DNA from 3 places in the Glutamicibacter sp. V16R2B1 genome. Region 2 is predicted to be linked to each of the others. Evidence: riboswitches for the same ligand, from Rfam matches in the RefSeq annotation. Region 2 holds a riboswitch; each other region holds the start of a gene.
What was found. Region 2 has a riboswitch for S-adenosylmethionine ahead of FDN03_RS04465 (ABC transporter ATP-binding protein). Riboswitches for the same ligand answer to the same signal wherever they lie in the genome.
Positions count from the first base shown of each region.

Region 1: another riboswitch for S-adenosylmethionine. It lies ahead of FDN03_RS01765 (methylenetetrahydrofolate reductase); the one in region 2 lies ahead of FDN03_RS04465 (ABC transporter ATP-binding protein).
Region 3: another riboswitch for S-adenosylmethionine. It lies ahead of FDN03_RS06545 (bifunctional o-acetylhomoserine/o-acetylserine sulfhydrylase); the one in region 2 lies ahead of FDN03_RS04465 (ABC transporter ATP-binding protein).

Region 1 is NZ_VATX01000004.1:51,232-56,958, reverse strand. It holds gene metE (5-methyltetrahydropteroyltriglutamate--homocysteine S-methyltransferase) at 1-719, opposite strand, end outside; gene FDN03_RS01765 (methylenetetrahydrofolate reductase) at 803-1,723, opposite strand; SAM riboswitch class I at 1,833-1,923, opposite strand; gene FDN03_RS01760 (hypothetical protein) at 2,288-2,692, shown strand; gene dgt (dGTP triphosphohydrolase) at 2,746-4,278, shown strand; gene FDN03_RS01750 (2-hydroxyacid dehydrogenase) at 4,436-5,383, shown strand; gene FDN03_RS01745 (NAD(P)/FAD-dependent oxidoreductase) at 5,380-5,727, opposite strand, start outside.
Region 2 is NZ_VATX01000007.1:70,095-75,821, reverse strand. It holds gene FDN03_RS04475 (ABC transporter permease) at 1-811, opposite strand, end outside; gene FDN03_RS04470 (aliphatic sulfonate ABC transporter substrate-binding protein) at 815-1,828, opposite strand; gene FDN03_RS04465 (ABC transporter ATP-binding protein) at 1,920-2,747, opposite strand; SAM riboswitch class I at 2,753-2,863, opposite strand; SAM riboswitch class I at 3,128-3,217, shown strand; gene FDN03_RS04460 (acyl-CoA dehydrogenase family protein) at 3,233-4,573, shown strand; gene FDN03_RS04455 (LLM class flavin-dependent oxidoreductase) at 4,619-5,727, shown strand, end outside.
Region 3 is NZ_VATX01000010.1:31,185-36,911, reverse strand. It holds gene FDN03_RS06555 (CPBP family intramembrane glutamic endopeptidase) at 1-144, shown strand, start outside; gene FDN03_RS06550 (VOC family protein) at 251-895, opposite strand; SAM riboswitch class IV at 1,085-1,204, shown strand; gene FDN03_RS06545 (bifunctional o-acetylhomoserine/o-acetylserine sulfhydrylase) at 1,294-2,640, shown strand; gene FDN03_RS06540 (homoserine O-acetyltransferase) at 2,645-3,775, shown strand; gene FDN03_RS06535 (glycosyltransferase 87 family protein) at 3,939-5,261, shown strand; gene FDN03_RS06530 (SGNH/GDSL hydrolase family protein) at 5,358-5,727, opposite strand, start outside.

The DNA of each region.
Region 1 (5,727 bases), on a different contig from region 2:
TACACGCGTTCGGCCAGGCCGCCGGGCACCGCGTGCCGGGCACCGGCCTCGGTGACCAGGGCCGGCTCATCGAGCTGCACCCAGCCCACCCCGGCGGCGGCCAGCTCGGCCAGCAGCTGGGCGTAGACCTCGACGAGCTCATCGATCCGGTGCAGCGGCGTGAACCCGGAGCGGGCGGCGCCCTCCTCGGCCTTGGCCAGCAGCAGGAAGCTGATCGGGCCGACCAGGGTGGGGCGGATGGTGTGCCCGGCCCGGGCGTGGGCGGTGAAGTTCTCCAGCAGCCCGGCGGGGTTGGCGCGCAGGGTGGTGCGCTCGCCGAGCTCCGGGACCAGGTAGTGGTAGTTGGTGTCGAACCACTTGGTCATTTCCAGTGGGGCGCGCTGCGCGTCACCGCGGGCCAGCGTGAAGGCGTCGGCGGTGCTCAGCGGGGCGCTGAGCACCTCGGCGAAGCGGGAGGGCACCGCCCCGAGCGCCACCAGCGTGTCCAGCACCTGGTCGTAGTAGGCGTGGTCCCCGGGCAGGGAGCCGTTCGCCGGGTCAAGCCCCAGCTGCACCAGGCGTTCCAGGTTCTGCTGCTGCACGGCAAAGGCCCGCTCGTGCAGCTGCTGCTCGGTCAGGGTGCCGGCCCAGTGCGCCTCCAGCGCCTTTTTCAGTTCGCGGCGCCGGCCGATGCGCGGGTAGCCGAGGATGCTGGCCTGCGGGAAGTGCTGCTTGCTCATGGTGTTCTCCTAGTTTTCTGCCGGGCCGGGGTGCCCGGCCGGGTCGTTGGGCAATTCGGTGGTTCGTCGGTGGAAGCGGGCGCCTAGGCCCCGCTGTGGGCGGCCCAGGATTGGGCCAAGGTGCTGCGGGCGCCGGGCAGCTGCAGCTGCTCGATCACGTCCAGGCTGCCGCGGTGGTCGTTGAACGTGTACAGGTGCAGCCCCGGGGCCCCGTCATCGAACGCCGCCCGGGCCAGGTCCACCGCCCAGCGCACCCCGATGCGGTGGCGTTCGGCGTCGCTGGTCGCGCTTTGCAGCGCGTGGGCCAGGATCGGGTCCGGCTGCACCCCGGTCAGCGCCGCCAGCCGGTTTAGCCGGCGCAGCGAATTGAGCGGGATGATGCCGGGGATGATCGGGATGCACACCCCGGCGCGGCGGGCCGCGGCGAGCAGCCCCCGGTAGTCCTCGGGCTGGAAGTAGACCTGGGTGATCGCATAGTCCGCCCCGGAGCGCTGCTTGCCCAGCAGCACCTCGATGTCGTGCTCGAAGCTCGGGGACTCGGGGTGGCGGTGCGGGTAGGCGGCCACCCCCACCCCCAGCCGGCCCCCGGCCAGGGAGGCGGCGTGTTCGTCCTCCACCTGGCGGATCAGCTCGATCAGGTAGCGGGCGAACGGGAATTCACCGCGCCAGCCCTGCGGGTCCTGCGGCAGGTCACCGCGCAGCGCCAGCACCCCGCGCACCCCCAGGGCGATGAAGTGGCGGATCAGCACGCGCAGCGACTGCGCCGACTCCCCCACACAGGTCAAGTGCGCCAGCGGGCGCAGCTTGGTCTGGGTGACGAGGTGTTCGATCAGCGCCAGGGACTGGGCGCGGCGGGCCGGGGTGCCCGAATAGGTGACCGAGACGTAGTCCGGGCTGGTGTCGGCCAGCTGCTCGATGCTGTGGTAGACCGACTCGGCCACCTCGCGGTTCACCGGCGGGTAGAGCTCGTAGGACAGGGACGGTGGGGCCACCGAACCGGGCATGTGTTCCTCCTCGTGTCAGCGACGAGGCAGTGCACCGTGACCCGCACCCTGGGGTGCGGCCGGCAGCGGCCGGGCCCGGCGCGGCGGCCGGGGCGGATCGGACGGTACTGCTCCATCGTTTCTGGCATTAGCACCTTTCGGTTTCCCGGTGGTTGCTGCGGCGTCGTCGAGCCAGATCTCTTAGCCGCTCTTGATGGGTTGTTGGTGATTCCATCGTTCGCCAGGGCCCGGCGGCGGCGCAAGCACGCCGGGCCGCGCCGCGTCATCCGCCGTCCCACCCCGTCATGTGACGCGTGAACGTTAAGATGACGCGATTCTTACGCCCGCAGTGTGACGCGTGGGCGGTGACCGGTTTTCCCCGGGTTGCCGGGGGCGCACCGGGGGGCAGGGCCGCTGAAGTGTTGCGCCGGGCGGCTTTGTGTGACGCGGTGATGACGCGCCGTGCGGCCCGTGCCAAAGCCCGGCCGATCACCTACACTCCGGGAAAGGATGAAAGTCTTCGGCCACTGGGTGCGCCGGCAGGGGCCGCGGGCGCAGGGGCCGAACCGGTGCCAAGGAGCCGCAATGTACACCGCAATCCGCCTGTCCTTGACCGTGGTGCTGTGCCTGGTCGCCTCGCTGGTGTTGCCGATGCTGTATTCGCGCCTCCTGCAGCCGCTGCGCCAGCAGGTGCAGTACGGCGGCACGGTCAGCGGCCTGCTGGTGCTGACCGGGGCCTGCCTACTGGTCTACAGGCTGCTGCTGGCAGTGCAGGGCCGGGTGCTGGAGGAGTTGCCCCGGCGCTGGCCGGCCGCCGGGCTGGTGGTGCTCACCGCCGCCGGCTGTGTGCTCTTGAGCTGGTACGGGCAGCTGAGCTGGTTTTTCGGGACCCAGTCCTTCCTGGCCGCGCTGGTGTACATCGGGTTCACCCTCGGTGCGCTGCTGCTGCGCCGCCCGGCCCGCCCGCTGGATCGGCGGGCCGGGGCATGACCCCGCACGCTTCCCGGACCGCGGCCGGTGCATCATCTAGGCTGGTGACTACGATGAATGCCAGGCAGAAGACCCACCTAAGCGGCGGGCGCGAGCGCGCCATCAGCGAAGCTGCACGCCCCGATGAGGACGAGTTCCGTGTGGACATTGAGCGGATCCGCTTCTCCCCCTACTTTTCCCGGCTCTCCGCGGTCACCCAGGTGATCCCGCAGGCCGGGGCCGGCACCGTGGTGCACAACCGACTGACCCATTCGCTGAAGGTGTCGGCCGTGGCCCGCTCGATCGCGATCGGGCTGCGCAACTCGGATCCGCGCACCCAACAGCTGGTGGAGGAGCTGGGCGGCTGCGACCCGGTGGTGGTGCAGGCCGCGGCCGCCGCCCACGACCTGGGCCACCCGCCGTTTGGGCACCTGGGTGAGCAGGAGCTGGACCGGGTGGCGCGGCAGAGCCTGGGGCTGCCCGACGGGTTTGAGGGCAACGCCCAGACCTTTCGCATCCTCACCGCCCTGGACAGCTGCGACGCCACCGCCCGCGGGCTGAACCTGACCCGGGCGGTGCGCGCCGGGGTGCTGAAGTACCCGTGGTCGCGCAACGAATGGCTGAACCAGCCGCTGCGCTCCCCGCAGGACCTGCCGCGCGGGGCCGGGAACCATTCGGGGGCCGGGGCGGCGAAGTTCTCCTGCTATGACATCGAGATCGCCGAGATGCACGATGTGCTCTCCGTGTTCCCGCGCATCGCCACCCACCAGCAGACCCTGGAATGCTCGGTCATGGACATCGCCGACGACATCGCCTATGCCGTGCACGACCTGGATGACTTCTACCGGGCCGGGGTGCTGCAGTACACCACGGTCTCCGCCGAGCTGCGGGCCTGGCTGAACCATTCGCGCTCCCTGGCCGAAATCCCCGAAGGGGAACTGGACATGCGCCGCCCGGGTCACGCGCTGGAGCGCACCTGGCGCCGGCTGCTGGCCAAGGACCCGTGGGTCGCCTGCCCGGAGGCGTTCCGCGACTCGGTGGAACGGGTGGAACACGACCTGGTGGAGGGGCTGCTGGCGGTGCCGTACAACGGCGGGCTGGAGGCGGACCGGGCGGTCACCGGCTTCACCCGGCGCTGGATTGACCGGCTGCAGGCCTCGATCGCGGTGGAACGCACCCCGGTGGTCCGCAGCGGCCACGTCCGGCTCGCGGACGCTGCCTGGCATGATGTGGTGGTGCTCAAGTTCGTGCACTCGCGCTTCGTGCTGGACCGCTCGGATTTGGCGGTCTACCAGCGCGGGCAGACCCGGATCATCTCCTCGCTGGCCGAGGGGTTCAAAGCCTGGCTGAATGACCCGGACGACGCCTCCCGCGCCCCGCGCCGGCTGCTGGATTCGGTGGAGGCCGCCACCGAGGAGTACCGCCAGCTGCGGGCCATGGAGCCCCAGCGCTTTGGGCCGGCCGGGGACGGAGAGGTCCAGCGCCTGGGCCAGGCCCGGGCGATCGTGGACTATATCGCCTCCTTCACCGACGCGCAGGCGGTGTCGGTCAACGCGCTGCTGACCGGAACCTCGGAAGGGATCTGGGAAGTGGGCCGCGGACTCTAGCACCCGGCCCGGTCGCTGCCGAACGCGCCCAACCTTCAGGCAGCCCCTGTCGGTCACATTGCCTGCGGGGATTGGCGCGGCGGCAGGGCTTGTGCCAAGAATGGTCTGGGGTTGGGTCCAAGCCAGGCCCCTGACTTCTACGACGGGATGAACCTTGGTGTTGCGTGTTCTTGTTCCCTCCAACGAGTTGGCCCGCCGCCTGGATCTGCCCGGGGTCGAGCCGATCGTGTGGCATTTGAACGACACTGCCGCGGATGCCCCGCCCGCGCAGGTGCTGGTGACCGAGCGGCCCCGCAACCCGCAGCACCGTGCCAGGGTCTCGCGCATTCCGGGACTGGAGCATGTGCACCTGATGTCGATCGGCTACGAGTGGGTGCTGGAGCACCTGCCCGCCGGGGTGGGACTGAGCAACTCGCGCGGGGCCATCGAGGACGCGACCGCCGAGCACTGCCTGGCCCTGGTCCTGGCCGCGCTGCGTGGGGTGGACACCGCCGTGCACCGCCAGCGTGAACAGCGCTGGGAACCCACCTGGGGCGGCAGCCTGCACGGGGCCCGGGTGCTGTTGCTGGGCTACGGCGGGGTGGGCCAGGAAATCGAGCGACGGCTGCTGCCCTTCAAACCAGCACAACTGCTGCCGGTGGCCCGCACGGCGCGCACCCTGCCCGATGGCACGATTGTCCACGGCGTCGATGAGCTGGATTCGCTGTTGCCGCACGCCGAAGTGGTGATCGTGGCGCTGCCGCACACCGATGACACCCAGCGGCTGGTCAACCAGGGGTTCCTGGCCCGGATGCGTGACGGGGCGCTGTTGGTGAACATCGGCCGCGGCGCCGTGGTGGACACCCCCGCCCTGTTGGCCGAGCTGGAGGCCGGGCGGTTGCGCGCGGCCCTGGATGTCACCGACCCCGAGCCCTTGCCGGCCGGCCACCGGTTGTGGCAGGCCCCGGGCTGCCTGATCACCGCGCACGTGGGCGGGAACACCCACCGGGTGATGGAGCTGGTCTACGACCTGGCGCTCACCCAGGTCCAGGCGCTGGCGGCCGGGACCGAAGCACGAAACATGATCCGCGCCGCGGCCGCCAGCCCCCAGGGCCGGATCCGCTAGTCCAGCGCGATCGGCCCGTATTCCTCCAGGAAGTGGATCGGGCCCGGGTTCGCCGCAAAGCTGTCCCCGCCGAAGTGGCGCATCACCCCGTGCACGGCATTCAGCCCGGTGGTCACCGCACCCTCGGCCCAGCCCGCGGTCCAGGAGATGTCATCGCCGGCCAGGAAGATCCCGCGCTGCGATTCAGGCAGCCCCCGCTGGTCGAAGTGGGTGTACAGCCGCTGCTGGTAGCGGTAGTGGCCCGGTAGGTTGGCCTTGAACGCACCCATGAAGTTCGGGTCCGCCTCCCAGGAGACGGTGATCGGGGTGCCCACGATGTGGCTGCGGATGTCCAGGCCCGGGTA
Region 2 (5,727 bases):
CAATGGCCTTGCGTTCGGCGATGGACAGCAGGGCATCGGTGAGTTTGCCGAAGATCGCCAGCAAGATGATGGTCAGGATCAGGCGGTCAATGCGCCCATTGTTTTGGGAATCGGTGAGCAGGAACCCCAGGCCCATGGAGGCGCCGAGCAGTTCGGCCGCCACCAGGAACAGCCATGCCTGGGCCAGGGCCAGGCGCAGCCCGGAGAAGATCGCGGGAACCACGGCCGGCAGCTGAACGGTGCGCAGCAGGCGCAGGCCCCGGTAGCCAAAGGAGCGGGCCGCCTCCACCAGCTGGGGATCCACGTGGCGCAGCGCCAGGGAGACGGTGGTGAAGACCGGGAAGAAGGCGCCGATGATGATCAGGGTGACCTTGGAGTCCTCACCCATCTTCATCCACAGCACCAGCAGCGGAACCCAGGCCAGTGACGGGACCGCGCGCAGCGCCCCGATGCTCAGGCTCAGCAGGGCATCGGCCAGCTTCGATAGTCCCACCAGGGCACCGAAGACCAGGCCCAGCAGCGAACCGGCGGCAAAGCCCAACAGGACCCGCTGGGCGGAGATGCCTATGTGGGTCCACAGCTCACCGCGCTCCAGCAGGTCAACGGCGGCGGTGATGACGGAGGCCGGGGTAGGCAGCGCATAGGAGGGCACCAGTCCGCTTGTCGTGGCCAACTGCCACGCCACCAGGACCAGGGCGGGGACAACCAGGCCCACCAGCCAGTGCGGGAGCCCCAGCAGTGCGGCGAGCAGCCCGGCGCGCGGGGCATCGGCTTGTGTGGTGGCCGGCTGCTGGTCAACAGGAGCGGTCATCGCCTATTCACCCGCAATCTGTGAGGCATCGGCCTGCCGGGCAAACTGGTCGTCAACCAGGGTGTCCAGTGCGGCGTCCACCTCGGCTTGGCTCTTCACATCGCCGCTGTCGACAAACACCGGCCCAATGTTGCCCAGCACCTGAACGAACTTCTCGCCCGGGACCGCCGCCACGTCGAGGTTGGATCGCTCGGAGATGACCGTGTCGGCGACCTGAGCGTCCAGTCCGGCGACATCGGCCAGGATCTGTGCGGTTTCCTCCGGGTGGCTGCCGGCCCACTGGCGCGCCTTCTCATAGGCGTCAACCACGGTCTGCGCCACTTCCGGGCTGTCCTTGAGGAAGTCCTCACGGGCGTTGAGCGCCCCATAGGTGTTGAAGTCCAGGTTGCGGTACAGCAGGCGTGCCCCGTCCTGTTCGGCGGACGCCATGATCGGGTCCAGTCCGCTCCAGGCATCCACCGAGCCGTTGGCCAAAGCGGTGCGCCCGTCGGCGTGCTGCACGTTCTGCAACGTGATGTCCTTTTCCCCCAATCCCGCCTCCTGCAGGGCCTGCAGCAGGAAGAAGTAGGGGTCGGTGCCCTTGGTGGCCGCGACCTGCTTGCCCTTCAGGTCGGCGACCGAGGAAACCGGTGAATCCTTGCCCACGACCAGTGCTGACCATTCGGGCTGCGAGTACAACGCGATCGTCTTGATCGGGGAACCGTTGGAGCGGGCCAGCAGGGCGGCGGATCCGGCGGTGGAGCCCACGTCGATGGCGTCCGCACGCAGTGCCTCGTTGGCCTTGTTTGACCCGGCCGACTGGATCCATTCGACGCTGATGCCGTCGTCGGCCAGCGCATCCTCCAGCCATCCCTTTTCCTTCAGCACCAGGCTCAGGGGGTTGTAGGTCGCATAGTCGAGGGTCAGGGTCTCACCGGCAGCGGCGTTCTCCCCGGCGCAGCCGCTGAGGCTGCTCGCGGCCAATGCGACGGCGGCGAAGGTGAATGCGCAACGGCGGGACAGGGTGAATTTTGACATGGGAATCCTTAGCGGGTGGGTTCGGCGGCGCACGGGAGGAGGCCCGGACGCAAGGGGGAGGGGTGGGCAGGAAGGCGACGCGGCGCGGGGGTTAATGGCCCGACGGGTTGACACCGAGCAGCTGCAGCAGATGCGCGCGCTGGGTGGTGAATCCGGAACCCGTCCGGTTGCGGGGCCTGGGGGAGTTCAGGGTCAGGTCCTCGATGACCCCGGCCCCGTTCTGCTTCTGCTCCGCGTTCGGCCGCCGGTGCCCCAGGACAATGACGCGGTCGGCCAGGCTCAGGGCCTCGTCCACGTCATGGGTGACCATCAGCACCGTGGTCGGGAACGAACGGTGGATCTCCAGCAGCAGATCCTGCATTTTCAGGCGGGTCAGGGCATCCAGCGCGCCGAACGGTTCGTCCAGCAGCAGGACCCCGGGGCGCCGTGCCAGGGCGCGGGCCAGTGAAACGCGCTGGGCCATGCCCCCGGAAATCTCGCGCGGACGAAGTTCCGCCGCGTGGGTGAGTTCGGTCAGTTCCAGCAGCTCGGCGATCAGCTCGCGGCCGGCCTGGGCTGTCAGCTGCGGAGACAGGCCCAGGGCGATGTTCTGGCGCACCGTCCGCCACGGCAGCAACCGGGGTTCCTGGAACGCCACCGCACAGCGGTCATCGATTCCCTCCACGGCGTGGCCGCCAATGCGGACCTGGCCGACACTGGGGTGATCCAGGCCGCTGACGGTGCGCAGCAGTGTGGACTTGCCGCAGCCGCTGGCGCCCAGGATGGCCACCACCTGACCGGCGGTGATCTGCAGGTCGATGCCCGACAGGACCGTGCGGGTCTGCCGTCCTGCGGTGAACGAACGCCCCAGGTTGTGGAACTGAACCGATCGGGCAGTGGATGGCGCCACGGGTGTGGGCGACACAAGGACAGTACTCATTGTCATCTCCATCGCTTCTGGCGTTAGCACCGTCCATGCAGGAAGAGGCCTTCTCCCCGTCATGGTGGTTGCTGCGGCGTCAACGAGCCAGATCTCTCGGCCGCTCGGGATGGTTACGCCACCATGTAATCGTCCCGAACGGATGGAAGGCAAATCGTTCGTAATGTGACGAATCTTCGAAGCATACGTTTCTGGGGCCGGTAATTCTGGTATTTCTTTGATCCCTTGTGGATTCTGCATCATTCTGCCGCTTGACGGGGTCAGGCTGTAACGTCCTGCCCATTCGCGCGATCCGGGCGTTCGACGTCATCTGCGCTTCATGCCCCGAAATATGACGCCAAGCCTTGAGCCGGCTTCGTCACCGCCGGTACAAATGAGATGAACCATCCAGAGCGGCCGAGAGATCTGGCTCCACGACGCCGCAGCAACCACCCCATGCGGGCCGGTGCTACCGCCAGGACCGATGGAAGAATTGAGGCTCTTGCATGTCATTCGGCGAACCCCAACCGGACTTCAACGCGCTGTCCGACCCTGCCCAGGCCCCTGCCGGCAACGCCGTGGACCTGGACCAGCACCCCGAGCAGCTGCCCGAGCGGCAGCTGCTGAAGATCACCCCGGGGCCTGGGGCCGACGAACAATATGAACGCCTGGCCGCCACCTTCCGACCGGTCTTCGCGCAAATCGCCGAGGGCGCGGCCCACCGGGACCGGGAGCGCATCCTGCCCTTTGAGCAAGTGGGGCTGCTGAACCGGGAACGCTTCGGGGCCCTGCGCGTCCCGGTGGACCGCGGCGGGTACGGTGCCCGCATGTCCGATGTCTTCCGCCTGCTGATTGAACTGGCCGAAGCCGACTCCCACATCGCCCAGCTCTGGCGTGCCCACCTGGCCTTCGTCGAAGACGTGCTGGCCTTCGAGGACCAGTCGCTGCAGGCCAAATGGCTGGAGCGGATCTCAGCCGGGCACATTGTGGGCAACGCCTACACCGAACGCGGCGGCAACCGGCTGGGCAGCCTGAACACCACGGCCACCGAGCACGAGGGCCGCTGGTTCGTCACCGGGGAGAAGTACTACTGCACCGGGACCATCTTTGCCGACTGGACCATGGTGGCCGTGGCCCACCCGCAGCTGCCCGGTCGGCAGATCGCCGTCGTGGCCACCCAGCATTCCGGGGTGCGGATCCTGGATGACTGGGACGGGTTCGGCCAGCAGCTGACGGGCACCGGCACCACCACGTTCGAGCGGGTCCCGGTGGACAGCTTCATCCCGCAGCATGAGAACGACACCGAATCGGCGGTCTTCCAGCTGGTGCTGCTGGCCGTGCAGGCCGGCGTGGCCCGCGCGGCGCTGAATGACCTGCGCTCCTCGGTCCAGCTGCGCACCCGCAGCTTCAGCACCGGCACCGGGGTCCCGGTCCGCCACGAACCGCAGGTCCTGCAGGTCGTGGGGGAGGTCTCGGCCGAGGTCTTCGCCATCGAGTCGGTGGTGATGGGCGCCGTGCTGGAGGTCGAGGCCGCCCTGGCCGACGCCAACCTGAGCCCCGCCGAACGCTATGCGGTGTGCGAGTTGGCCGCCAACCGCGCCCAATCGGTCACCCAGCCGCTGACCATCGGGGTGACCAGCAAGCTCTTTGACCCGCTGGGCGCCTCGGCCACCAAGGCCAGCTGCAACATGGACCGGCACTGGCGCAACGCCCGCACCATCGCCACCCACAACCCCGCCATCTACAAATCCCGCATCGTGGGCGACTACGAGATCAACGCGGTGCCCCCGGTGCGGCTGAACGCCACCGGGGACGTCCCCGCCCCGGGCCAGGTCAGCTTCCGCTAGTCCCGCCCGCCACCATCGAATCAAACCCCCGAAAGAAGGACCGCCATGAGCCGCACACCCCGCGAAATCCTGTTCAACGCCTTTGACATGAACTGCGTCGCCCACCAGTCGCCCGGACTCTGGCGCCACCCGCAGGACCAAGCCGCAAGCTACAACACCCTGGGCTACTGGACCCACCTGGCCAAGGTGCTGGAAAAGGGCAAGTTCGACGGGCTGTTCATCGCCGATGTGCTGGGCACCTATGACGTCTACAACGGCACCAACGAATCCCCGCTGCGCACCGGCGCCCAGGCCCCGGTCAACGACCCGATTCTGCTGGTCTCCGCCATGGCCGCGGTCACCGAGAACCTCGGCTTCGGCATCACCGCGGGCACCGCCTACGAGCACCCGTACCCGTTCGCCCGCCGCCTGGCCACCCTGGACCACCTCACCGGGGGCCGGGTCGGCTGGAACGTGGTCACCGGCTACCTGCCCTCCGCCGCGCGCAACATGGGCCAGGAAGACCAGATGGAGCACGACGAACGCTACGACCACGCCGATGAGTACCTGGAAGTGGTGTACAAGCTGCTGGAGGGCTCCTGGGAAGATGACGCGGTCAAGGCCGACAAGGTCAGCGGCATCTACACCAACCCGGAGCAGGTGCACCCGATCAACCATGAGGGCAAGTACTTCAAGGTTCCGGGCATCGCCATCACCGAACCGAGCACCCAGCGCACCCCGGTGATCTACCAGGCCGGGGCCTCCAGCCGCGGGGTGAAGTTCGCGGCCGAGAACGCCGAGGCCGTCTTCGTCACCTCGCCGACCCGGGAAATGCTCAAGGCCACCGTCACCAAGATCCGTGACGCCGCCGAGGCCGCCGGCCGGGACCGCTACGACATCAAGATCTTCGCCATGCAGACCATCATCACCGGCCAGGACTCGGCCACCGCGCAGGCGAAGTACGAGGACTACAAGTCCTACGCTGACGTCGAGGGGGCACTGGTGCTGATCTCCGGGTGGATGGGGGTGGACCTCTCGGCCTACGACCCGGACGACGTGATCGGCTCGAACGTGAAGTCCAACGCGATCCAGTCTTCCGTGGAGACCTTCCAGAAGGCCAGCGGCGACGAGGGCTCACCGTGGACCATCCGGCAGCTGGCCGAGTGGGTCGGCGT
Region 3 (5,727 bases), on a different contig from region 2:
AACGCGGTGATGGGCGCCGTGTTCGGTTGGGTGTACCTGCGGTGGGGGCGGGTGATGCCGCTGGTGATCGCGCACTTCCTGCTCGACGCGGTGGGCTTTGTGGGCTTCGCGCTGATCGGTCCGGCGATCGGGATCGGCGGCTGAGCCGGCCGCCCGGCCTTTGCGCCGCGGCGCCGGCGGGTTAACGGATCAGGGGCAGGGGGCGAACCCTCGCGGTTCACGCCCTGCCCCTATATCCGTGCGTCCTTGGCTACAGCACGACCTCGCCCTTGGGGGTCTGGAAGGTGACCGAGAGGATGCCCGGGGTCCCGTTGGGGGACTGGTAGCTCATGGTGACCTCGCCCAGCTGCACCTCATCGGGCTTGCCCAGCCACTCCAGCACCCGGTCGCGGGAGCCGGCGATGGTGATCTCATCGATGAAGCCCACCGGGTCCAGGGCGCGGGAAGGGTGCAGGTCCTCGGTGCCGTCGTCCCAGCGCAGCAGGTAGGGCACCTGCGGGTCGGCGATCAGGCCCTTGATGCCGATCTGCTGCCAGGTCAGTTCGCGCCCGTCGGGGAACTTGCGGTTGCCCGGCACGGCCTGGCGGCCCAGCCGTTGCTCGGCCTGGCCCATCTCATCCAGGGACACGCACCAGCCCATCCATCCCCCGCCCAGTTCGGAGCGGGCGCGCACGGCCTGCCCGAAGGGGGCCTTGAGGCTTGCCGGGTGGTCCAGCACCTCGACGACTTCCAGGTACTGGTTGTGCTGCAGCGGAAAAATTACATTGCGAGTTCCGAATCGTGGGTGGATCCCACCCTTGACGAACTCCAGGCCCAGGGTCTGGGAGATGCGTTCGGCGGTTTCCATCAGCCCATCGGGGCCACATGCATACGAAACGTGATCTAGCCTCATCATGCGATCATCATGCCATTTTTGTGATCCAAGTCTCGACTTAGGGTCGCCTAATTATTTCTCCAGGTGTTGACGTTCCGGCCCGAACGTGCCAAGTGCGGCGCAAGGGGTGCGCTGTTGTGTGACCGATTGCGACGCCGCGGACGCAGCGCCGATTGCATCGTCCGCCGCGCCTGCGGCACACTGGTGGCAGGTCATGAGTCCCAGCTACGAGCCCCGGCTTGCTGGGCGGCAACCCTCCAACCGCGGTGGGGTGCCCCGGGTGAAGACCTGGCCCTGCACACCTAGGTGTGCCAAGGACAAGCGCGGGTTACACCCTGAGAACTCACCGGCCACCGGCCTCTTAGGGTGAATTTCAGTGGTGTACCCCCGAATAGTCAACGAACTATGGGAGGAAAACCATGAGCGAAAACTGGTCATTCGAGACCCGTCAGATCCACGCCGGGCAAAGCCCGGACCCGCACACCGGGGCCCGGGCCCTGCCGATCTACCAGACCACGTCCTTCGAATTCCCCACCGCGCAGACCGCGGCCGAGCGCTTTGCGCTGCAGGACCTGGGTCCGATCTACACCCGCATCGGCAACCCCACCCAGGAGGCGGTGGAGAACCGGATCGCCAGCCTGGAGGGCGGGGTGGGCGCCCTGCTGCTGGCCTCCGGGCAGGCGGCCACCACGTTCGCGATCCTGAACCTGGCCGAGGCGGGGGACCACATCGTGGCCAGCCCCAGCCTCTACGGGGGCACCCAGAACCTGTTCAAGCACACGCTGCGCAAGCTGGGAATCGAGGTCAGCTTCGTGGCCGACCCGGACGACCTGCAGGGGTGGCGCGCCGCGATCCGCCCGAACACCAAGGCGCTGTTCGGCGAGGTGGTCTCCAACCCGCGCCAGGACGTGCTGGACATTGCGGCGATCGCGGACATCGCCCACGCGGCCGGCGTGCCGCTGCTGGTGGACAACACCCTGTCCACCCCCTACCTGATCCGCCCGATCGAGTCCGGCGCGGACATCGTCATCCACTCGGCCACGAAGTACCTGGGCGGGCACGGCACCGCGATCGCCGGGGTGATCGTGGATTCGGGCAACTTCGACTTCGGGGCCGACCCGCAGAAGTTCCCGGGCTTCAACACCCCGGATGAGTCCTACAACAACCTGGTCTTCGCCCGCGACCTGGGCGTGGACGGCGCACTGGGGGCGAACCTGGCCTACATCCTCAAGGCGCGGGTGCAGCTGCTGCGCGACCTGGGTTCGGCCGTGTCCCCCTTCAACGCGTTCTTGATCGCCCAGGGCCTGGAAACCCTGTCCCTGCGCATGGAGCGCCACGTGGCCAACGCGGTCCAGGTGGCCCGCTGGCTGGAGGCGCACCCGCAGGTGCAGCAGGTCTCCTACGCCGGGCTGCCCTCCTCCCCGTGGTACGAACGCGGACGCAAGTACGGGCCGAACGGGGTGGGCGCGATCGTCTCCTTCGACGTGGCCGGCGGGGCCGCGGCCGGCCAGGCGTTCGCCGATGCGCTGGTGCTGCATTCGAACGTGGCCAACCTGGGGGACGTGCGCTCCCTGGTGGTGCACCCGGCCTCCACCACCCACGCCCAGCTCAGCGACGCCGAGCAGCTGGCCGCGGGGGTGCGTCCGGGGCTGGTGCGCCTGAGCGTGGGGCTGGAGAACGTCAAGGACATCCTGGCCGACCTGGAACTGGGCTTCGCGGCCGTGGCCGCCCGCCAGACCGACGAGACCCTGGCCGAAGCGCGCTAAGCCGATGACTGCGATCGCAAGGACCGGGCGGCCGGCCACCCGCACCGCCGTGCACGGCATGAGGCGCCGAGCGGCGGTGGGGGAGTATGGCTTTGAAACCGGCGGCTACCTGCCGCAGGTGGAGCTGGCCTACGAAACCTGGGGGGAACTGGACGCACAGGGCTCCAACGCGGTGCTGATCACCCACGCGCTGACCGGCGATGCCCACGTCAGCCGCGGGGACTCGGACTTCGACGGCTGGTGGGAGGACTTCGTGGGCCCCGGCAAGCCGATCGACACCAACCGCTACCACGTGGTGGCGGCGAACATCGTCGGCGGCTGCAACGGCAGCACCGGGCCGGGCAGCCTGGACGCCAACGGGCGGGCCTGGGGTTCGCGTTTCCCGTTCACCACCATCAAGGACTCGGTGCACCTGGAGGCCCGGCTGGCCGACGCGCTGGGGATCGAGACCTGGCACGCGGTGATCGGCGGGTCGATGGGCGGGGCACGGGCCCTGGAGTGGGCCGTGCTCTACCCGCACCGGGTGCGCAACCTGGTGGTGATGGCCGCCTGCGCGCAGGCCAGCGCCGAACAGATCGCCTTCGCCCAGGTGCAAAGCGAATCGATCCGGCTGGACCCGCACTTCGCCAATGGGGACTACTACCACACCGGGCGGGCGCCGGACGCCGGGCTCGGGGTGGCCCGGCGCCTGGCGCACGTCACCTACCGTTCCGAGGCCGAGCTGCAGCAGCGCTTCGGACGCAGGGGGCAGGGCCAGGAGGACCCGCTGGGATCGGCCAGCTGGCCGCGCGGACGCTACATGGTCGAAAGCTACCTGGACCACCAGGCGGCCAAGCTGTCCCGGCGTTTTGACGCGAACAGCTACCTGGTGCTCACCGAGGCGCTGATGAGCCACGACGTGGCCCGCGGGTTCGGCTCGCTGGAGCACGCCCTGGCCCGGCTGGCCGGGGTGAACACGGTGATCGCCGCGGTGCGCAGCGACCGGCTCTACCTGCCCGAGCAGTCCGAGCAGCTGGCCGCGCTGATTCCCGGCGCCGCGCCGGTGCACTACATCGACTCGCCGATCGGCCACGACGGGTTCCTGACCGACGCGGTGCAGCTGGCCGGGGTGCTGGCCGAGCGCGTGTTCGCCTAGCCGCCCTGCGACGCAGCAGCTTTTTTGCGCGCGCCGGGACATCCACCAGTATGCGGTGGATGTCCCGGCGCGCACTGCGTTAAAGGGCCCGGATCGTGCGGCGGCGGTGCCGTCCCCGCGGTGGGCGGCCCACCGCGGGGGCGGACCCCCATAGACTTATCGGGTGCCTTTAGAGAATCCTGGATTTCAAGCCTCCATCACGCCGCGCCAGTGGCTGTCCCTGTTCCGCCGGCCCTGGTTCCTGCTGGGCCTGGCCGCCGCGCTGGGGATCGTGCTGCTGGCCTCCCCGCTGTACGGGCTGGACTTCCGGGTGTACCGCGAAGGGGCGAAGGTGCTGTTCGCCGGGCTGAACGAGCGTTCCTTGTATGACCCGATGCCGCAGGAGCTGGGCACCCGGGGCCTGCCGTTCACCTACCCGCCGTTCGCCGCCGCCTTGTTCCTGCCCTTCGCGCTGCTGCCCGCGACGCTGGGCATGGTGCTGATCACCGCCACCACGCTGCTGTGCCTGGTGGGGGCCGCGCTCTTGGCGGTCGGCTACATGCACCGCCACGGGGCGCTGGGCTGGTTCGCCCACACCCAGCTCCGCCGCGGCCTGGCGGTGCTGCTGGCCATCACGCTGATCGGGGTGAGCGGGCCCTGGCGGGACAGCCTGGACTTCGGGCAGATCAACGCGATGATCATGGCGTTGATCGTGATCGACGTGGTGCGCCCGGGCCGCTGGCTGCCGCGCGGGGTGCTGATCGGGGTGGCCGCCGGGATCAAGCTCACGCCCCTGGCATTCGGGCTGATCTTCCTGGCCCGCCGGGATCTGCGGTCGCTGTTCGGGATGGCCGGCGGGTTCGCCGCCACCATCGCCATCGGCTGGCTGGTGGCCGGAGGCGAGTCGATGACGTTCTGGTCCTCGCTGCTGGAATCGGCCACCCGGGTCGGGGACCCGGCCGCGATGTACAACCTGTCGCTGAACTCGCTGCTGTTCCACCTTGGGCTCGAGGGCAGCGCCCAGAAGCTGGCCTGGGCGGCGGCCTGCCTGGGCATGGTGCTCCTGGGGTACGCGGCGATCCGCCTCGCGCAGCGGCGCGGAGACGTGCTGGCCGCGATCAGCGTCAACGCGCTGGTGATGCTGGCGATCTCCCCGGTGTCCTGGTTCCACCACTGGGTGTGGATCGCGTTGGGGCTGCCGGTGGTGTGGGTGGCCGCCTGGCGCCGCCGCGGGATCGCCCGCGCCCTGGGCCGGGGCCTGTGCCTGGTGCTGGTGCTGGCGTTCTCGCTCTCCTCCTACGCCTGGACGATCCTGGTGGCCGGGAAGATCTTCAATTCCGGGCCCTGGGGCTGGGAGATGTATTCCAGCCTCGGGCTGCTGGCCTCGCTCACCGCCGTGGCCGGGGCGCTGGTCACCCGCCCGCAACCCGCGCCGCCCGCGAACGCGGAGGCCGGGGCCGGCGCCGGAACGGTGCCCGCCAACCAGCGGCCGGGCACCGGCGGCTAAAGGCCGGGTAAACCGGCAAAAGTCCTGCCGGGCACCTTCCAAAAGGTGCCCGGCAGGACTTTTTCGCATTCGCCTGCCGGCTGGCGCCGGCGGCAGCTACTTCCCGGCGCCCAGGGATTCGTTCGGGGCCGGTTCGGTGAACGGGGTGGGTTCCGGGCGCTTGGGGGTGATCCCGTCCCCGGAGGACTGGTGGCGCAGCCGGCGCAGCACCCACGGGGCCAGGTGTTCACGCGCCCAATGCAGGTCCTCCAGCCGGGCGGTGCGCCAGGTGCGGGTGTCCGGCTCGAAGTTCACCTCAAGATCCAGGGTGTGCGGCACGTTCAGCGCGTCCAGGGCCATCGCGGCAATCCGCTGGTGCCCGAGCGGGGAGAAGTGCAGCCGGTCCTCGGACCACATGGCCGGGTGGTGCAGTTCGCGCAGCGCCCACATGTCGGCCACGATCGCATCATGGCGGGCGGCCACGGTA